2 regions of the Bradyrhizobium sp. Leo114 genome follow, and region 2 is predicted to be linked to the other one. Evidence: predicted binding sites of a transcription regulator. Region 2 holds the regulator's gene; the other holds the start of a gene.

What was found. Region 2 encodes LexA, which represses DNA repair genes until DNA is damaged. Its sites were predicted from a motif close to TGTTCNNNNTGTGTTCNG; they were not measured.
Region 1: a site for LexA is predicted at 1,288-1,305, ahead of uvrA (excinuclease ABC subunit UvrA). Genes of this name have one in related genera too.

Annotation. Positions count from the first base shown of each region.
Region 1 is NZ_JBUYEN020000028.1:84,171-87,556, forward strand. It holds gene uvrA (excinuclease ABC subunit UvrA) at 1-1,201, opposite strand, end outside; gene ACZIRK_RS29200 (outer membrane protein) at 1,510-2,265, opposite strand; gene ACZIRK_RS29205 (single-stranded DNA-binding protein) at 2,718-3,215, shown strand.
Region 2 is NZ_JBUYEN020000024.1:9,821-13,206, forward strand. It holds gene ACZIRK_RS26560 (HAD-IA family hydrolase) at 1-176, shown strand, start outside; gene ACZIRK_RS26565 (molybdopterin molybdotransferase MoeA) at 186-1,397, shown strand; gene lexA (transcriptional repressor LexA) at 1,599-2,300, shown strand; gene ACZIRK_RS26575 (hypothetical protein) at 2,593-3,018, shown strand; gene ACZIRK_RS26580 (hypothetical protein) at 3,156-3,377, shown strand.

The DNA.
Region 1 (3,386 bases), on a different contig from region 2:
AGCGGACGCCGTCCTCATAGGAGAACTTGATCTCGTCGTCGCCGGAGCCGTGCAGGATGGCGTTCTGCGTCTTCTTCGCCAAGTCCTTCCACTTGGTGTCGAGCGTGAACTTGTAGTGCTTGCCGAGCGCGGTCAGCGTCTGCAGGTAATAGGGCGAGGAGGACTTGGCCCACGGCGCGATCGCGCCCTTGCGCAGGGACAGATCCTTGTCGGGAATGACGAGGTCCTCGTCGACATGCTGCTCGATGCCGAGGCCGCCGCAGGCGGGGCAGGCGCCATAGGGATTGTTGAACGAGAACAGCCGCGGCTCGATCTCGGGGATGGTGAAGCCGGAGACCGGGCAGGCGAACTTTTCCGAGAACAGGATGCGTTCCGGTCCGCTCTTGTCGTGGATCTTTGCGGTCTTCTTCTTTTCTTCGGCGGGAGCTGCCGCCGGGGCGTCGGCGAATTCGATCACCGCAAGGCCCTCGGCAAGCTTGAGCGCGGTCTCAAAGCTCTCCGCGAGACGCTGACCGATGTCGGGGCGCACCACGATGCGGTCGACGACGACGTCGATGTCGTGCGGAAACTTCTTGTCGAGGCTCGGCGCTTCGGCGAGCTCATGGAAGGTGCCGTCGATCTTGACGCGCTGAAAACCCTTCTTGAGATATTCGGCGAGCTCTTTCCGGTACTCGCCCTTGCGGCCGCGCACGACCGGCGCCAGCAGATAGAGGCGAGTGCCCTCGGGCAAGGCGAGCACGCGATCGACCATCTGCGAGACGGTCTGGCTCTCGATCGGCAATCCCGTGGCCGGCGAATAGGGCACGCCGACGCGGGCCCAGAGCAGGCGCATGTAGTCGTAGATCTCGGTGACAGTGCCGACGGTCGAGCGCGGGTTCTTCGAGGTGGTCTTCTGCTCGATGGAGATGGCGGGCGAGAGGCCGTCGATCTGGTCGACATCAGGCTTCTGCATCATCTCCAGGAACTGGCGGGCATAGGCCGACAGCGATTCGACATAGCGGCGCTGGCCCTCGGCATAGATGGTGTCGAAGGCAAGCGAGGACTTGCCGGAGCCGGACAGGCCGGTGAAGACGACGAGCTTGTCGCGGGGAATCTCGACGTCGATGTTCTTGAGATTGTGCTCCCGCGCGCCGCGGATCGTGATGGCACGCGTTGAGGAGCCGGCGGTCGGTTGGCGCTTCGCCCTGAGCACTTCATCCATATCGGCATTTCCAGGCGCTTGTAAGCGCGCCACGTTATGGGCGCGCGTCGTCGGAAATCCCTACCACGGCGCCGATGGGGTGATGCCGGAACATAGGAAGAACGGGCGACGATTTCCAGTGCTCAGCACGAATCATCAACGATTTGTTTCTGATCGCATTTCCTGCGTGCAGCTTTGGCAGTAGCTGGCAGCAAGAGGGGCCCGCGCAAGCGGAGCTTCGCAGATGAGCGGCTCGGAACTAACGACACGCAAACAAAAAGGCCGGCGCAAGGCCGGCCTTTTCTTAAGATTGATATCCGATCGCGAGATCAGTACCGCCCGATGATCGGAGCGCCGCCGAGGCCGAACTTGTAGTTCACGCGGACGGTGACGAGGTCGATGTCCTGCTTGATATTCTCGGTGGCGAAGAGGCTGCCGGCCGGGCCGGCGAAGCCATTGTTGACGAAATCGTAGGAGCGATTGCCCAGGAAGATGTGATTGTACTCGGCGCCGACCGACCAGTTCGGCGCAAAGCCGTACTCGATGCCAGCGCCAACCGAGGCTCCCCAGCGGGTGTCGTTGATGTCGTTGGTGATCGGGAAACCGGTGAAGGCGTCACGCACGCGGTAGCGATCGGCGACCACGGCCGCGCCGCCCTTGACGTAGAACAGCACATTGTTGGCAGCATAGCCGATCTGGCCGGTGATCAGGCCGAAGGCGTCGACCCTGGTCTCGTTGGTGTCGATGCCCGTCAGCAGGCTGATGTTGCTGCCCTTGAAGTCGGCCCAATTGCCCTGGCCTTCGACGCCGAACACCCAGGTGCCCATCTGCCAGCGATAGCCGATCTGACCACCAGCAGTGCCGCCGTCGGCGTTATGGGAGCCGTCACTGAAACCAAGGACGTCCCAGCGGTTGCGGCTCGTTCCCCAGCCGCCGTTGCCGCCGATATAGAACCCGGTCCAGTCGTAGACGACGGCGACGGGCGCCGGCGGAGCCTTGACATAAGGGCGCGCGGCAAGATCGGCAGCCGAGGCGGGCGCAGCCAGCGCAACCAAGGCAACCGTTCCAAGCAAAAACTTCTTCATCGTAGCTCTCCAGCCTTTGTTCGCTTCAATTTGGTCCCGAAGCGTTACGGTATTAAAGACGCGAGCGCCGCGCCGTCGTTTTAGGCATATACTCCGATTCAACCGGAAATACCGTCGCCGAAACGCAACACTTCACGGCGAAGTACCGGGAACATAAGTTAATGGTTTTCTTGATGTTTTATGGAACCCCAGGGTCGATTTCGGGTTCCATCCTGGCCGCACCAAATTTGGGCCACAATGCCACCACGATTATGTCAAGTTGCATGGAACAAAACTGGAACAATGGCGCGGCTGGTGCTATATGTGGATAACCGCGCAATGGACGGGGAATGGCTGCGCCCGACGGTGTCGGCGAGCGTATAGGGTCCGTCAGCAATGTAAGATGTGGTTAGCGAAGACTGAATGTGGCCGCCGTGTAACCGGCCGGCCCAGTGATTGAGTGGAGAGCGGCGATGGCGGGAAGCGTAAATAAGGTCATTCTGGTGGGCAATCTCGGCAAGGACCCGGAAATCCGGCGGACCCAGGACGGCCGTCCGATCGCCAATCTGAGCGTCGCGACCTCCGAGACCTGGCGCGACCGGGCCACCGGCGAGCGCAAGGAAAAGACCGAGTGGCACCGTGTCGTCATCTTCAATGAAGGGCTCGCCAAGGTCGCCGAGCAATACCTGAAGAAGGGCGCCAAGGTTTACGTCGAGGGCCAGCTCCAGACCCGGAAATGGACCGATCAGAGCGGGGTCGAGAAATATTCGACCGAAGTGGTGCTGCAGGGCTTCAACTCCAACCTCACGATGCTGGACGGCAGGGGCGGCGGTGGCGGCAGCTTCTCCGACGACATGGGCAGCGGTGGCGGCGATTTCGGCGTCAGCGGCCCCTCGAGTTCCGCGCCACGCCGCGCCGTGCCGGCCGGCGCCCGCAACAACAACGACATGGACGACGATATCCCGTTCTGATCGAGCGGTACGTTGCCGGAAAGATCGCGTGAGGATGAAAATCTCCCTCGCGCGATACAGCTTGCGTCGAACTTATCCTCTTCAATGACTGCAGGATATCAGCGTCAAGCGATTGATATGGCTTGATGTGCCGCGGCCGGGTTGCTTGTGGCTCCGGTTAATGTGAATTGT
Region 2 (3,386 bases):
CTGACGCGGACGCCTATGATTACGTGATAAAGGCGATCGGCGTGCCGGCTTCGCGCATCGTGTTCTTCGACGATTCCGCCGAGAACATCCGCGGCGCACGGGCGATGGGCCTCGCAGCCATTCACGTCACATCACCGGATGATGTGACGAACGCGCTTCTCGCCCTCGGAATTTAGGAGTTGCCCGTGGCCTTGATGCCGGTCGCCGATGCGCTTGCCGCGGTTCTCGCCGGCGCGGAACCTTTGCCGGAAGAGATGGTCGCACTCGATGCCGCCTATCACCGCACGCTTGCCCGTGACGTCGCGGCAAAGCGTACTCAGCCGCCACTGGCGATGTCGGCGATGGATGGCTATGCGGTGCGATCCGCCGATGCCGCCGACTTGAGCGCGCGGCTGAAGGTGATCGGCGAAGTCGCCGCGGGCCGGCCGTTCGATCGGGAACTTGGTCCGCGGGAAGCGGCACGGATCTTCACCGGAGGCGTCATTCCCGCCGGCGCCGATGCGGTCGTGATCCAGGAGGACACCCGGGTCGATGGCGATCACATCACCATCACCGAGGCCGCTGTCGCCGGGCGGCATATCCGGCCCGCCGGCGTCGATTTCCGCGAGGGTGACGTGCTGCTGAGGCGCGGAAGCCGGCTGACCGACCGCGCGCTGTCGCTGGCGGCGTCGATGAACTATCCGGAACTCCCCGTGCGGCGCCGACCCAAGGTCGCCGTGCTCGCGACCGGCGACGAACTCGTGATGCCGGGCACCTCTCCGGGTCCAGGCCAGATCGTCTATTCCAACGGCTATGCGCTGCGGGCGATGGCGCGTGCAGAAGGCGCTGAAGCGATCGATCTGGGGGTCGCCGCCGACACGGTTGCCGCCACCACCCACGGCATACGCCGCGCGCATGCCGCGGGCGCCGACATCCTCATCACCACCGGCGGCGCCTCGGTCGGCGACCATGACCTCGTGAAGCCGTCGCTTGAGGCCGAGGGCGTGACCATGGCGTTCTGGAAGATCGCGATGCGGCCGGGCAAGCCGATGATGCATGGCCGGCTCGGCGCGATGCGAGTGATCGGCCTGCCCGGCAATCCGGTGTCGTCCTATGTCTGCGCCTATCTGTTCCTGGTGCCGTTGATTCGGGCCCTGCTCGGCCGCTCGGCGATTCATCACGTGACGGAAAGCGCCCTGCTCGGCCGCGATCTCGCCGCCAACGATCAGCGCGAAGATTATCTTCGTGCGCTACTCGAAGAGCGCGACGACGGCACGCTGATCGCAACGCCGGTCACCAAGCAGGACAGTTCGCTGCTTGGGAATCTCACTGCGGCGCAGGCACTTGTGATCCGTCCGCCATTCGCGCCGGCCGCAGCAAAAGGCGCGCCTTGCGACATCCTCCGATTGCCTGAATGACGCTGCGACCAACACCTGCCGGAGCATCTCTGGTCGCGTTCACCAGAAATTAAGTGGTTGCGGAACACATATCGAACATATAGTGTCCGTTCATGATTTGTTTCGAAACTCGCTGTCTACGAATGGGAGTGCGTGACTCCCGAGATCAGCTCTTCTCAAGTCTCGGATCGAACGACGCTACCAACCGGGGGAATGCTCGCGATGCTTACGCGCAAACAGTATGAACTTCTGCGTTTCATCAACGAACGGCTGAAAGAGGCCGGCGTGCCTCCTTCCTTCGACGAGATGAAGGACGCGCTCGACCTGCGCTCGAAGTCCGGCATCCACCGCCTGATCACGGCGCTGGAGGAACGGGGCTTCATCCGCCGCCTGCCGAACCGCGCCCGCGCGATCGAGGTGATCAAACTGCCTGAGCTCTCCGCCGCCGGCAACGGCCGCCGCGGCTTCACGCCGAGCGTCATCGAGGGCACGCTCGGCAAGCGCACGACCAGCGCGGCCGTGGCCGAAGACGATGGCAACCGTCCCGTCGCCGTTCCCGTGATGGGCCGGATCGCGGCGGGTACGCCGATCGAGGCGCTGCAGACCCGCAGCCACACCATCAGCGTGCCGCCCGACATGCTCGGCTCCGGCGAGCATTATGCGCTCGAGGTGCGCGGCGATTCCATGGTCGAGGCCGGCATCCTCGACGGCGACATGGCGCTGATCCAGCGTAACGACACCGCCAACACCGGCGACATCGTGGTGGCGCTGATCGATGAGGAGGAAGCGACGCTGAAGCGCTTCCGGCGCCGCGGCGCGTCAATCGCGCTTGAGCCTGCCAATGCGGCCTACGAAGTCCGCATCCTGCCGCCGAACCGGGTGCGGATCCAGGGCAAGCTGATCGGGCTTTATCGCAAGTACTGAGCCGACGAGGACGCAGCAGCTCGTCTGGTACTTTGGTGGGTGATCTGCCCTCAAGGACACTGACAAGAACGATTTAGAGTGATTAGAATAAGAGCCCCGGTAAGTTCGCCGGGGCACTCTCGGTGCAAGGAGATGTGCGGCAGCGCCTCCTATCGTGTTTGTGAACGGCTAGAGGGCGCGGGCCGTACAAATGCCAAGAACGGAGCAGAGGCTTATAAGTTATCGTCCACTCTGATAGAGGCCTGCGCCTCTTCCCAGGCCGGGTCGGCTATCTCGAATGAGGAGCAATCCGATGTGTGACTATAGCCTGCATGCCGTGGCGACGCGTCCCGCCCAGGTTGGAGAGACGCTTATCACCACCACCTTCCGCGGTACCTCGACCCGCGGCTTCGCTTCGGAAAGCGATCCGACGGTCGCAGTCTGCATGCTTCCCGGGACCGAACTCGCGTTCGCCGATAACGTCCGCTACGACAATCGCTGGATCTGGACCAAGACGACCGGCTTCCGTGTCGGCAAGTTCAACCAGATCGATGCGCATATTCGGGATCGTCATCACGACGCGATCGACTTCCCCGATGGCAGCCATGTGCTGGTGACCCAGCTCTGCGAAGGGCAGCGGGCGACCGTGCTGCAATTGCCCGTGACGCATCATGTTGCAGAGCCGGCACCGAAGGCGGTCGACCAGCGCCCCGCGCCGAACCCGCTGTTCATCGGCTGAGAGCTTCGGGCAGCGTGCGCCGCCGGTCTCGGCCGGCGGGACGTTGCCGCGGGTGAAAAGCAAAGTATTCGAGCGGCCCCGGAGGCCATCCCGGGGCAGATGTGGTTTTGTTGAACTATTCGCAAGGGGCATGATCGGTGGTCACCAAGATCACATGGCAAAAAGCCGGACGGGTGGCCCAGCCCGGCCGATACATGTTCAGGTTCGGCTGGCTCACCGTCGCAGCGGAAGATCTCGCGATCTGGGAGCGATTTCCGGATGCGAGCTTCACGCTCGTGCAAGTGCCGTCGCATTCGGGCGGTCCCGACGAATTTCGGCTCGGCGCCTTCGAGCTGCCGGCCAACGCCGGTGGAGATTGACGGGAGCGC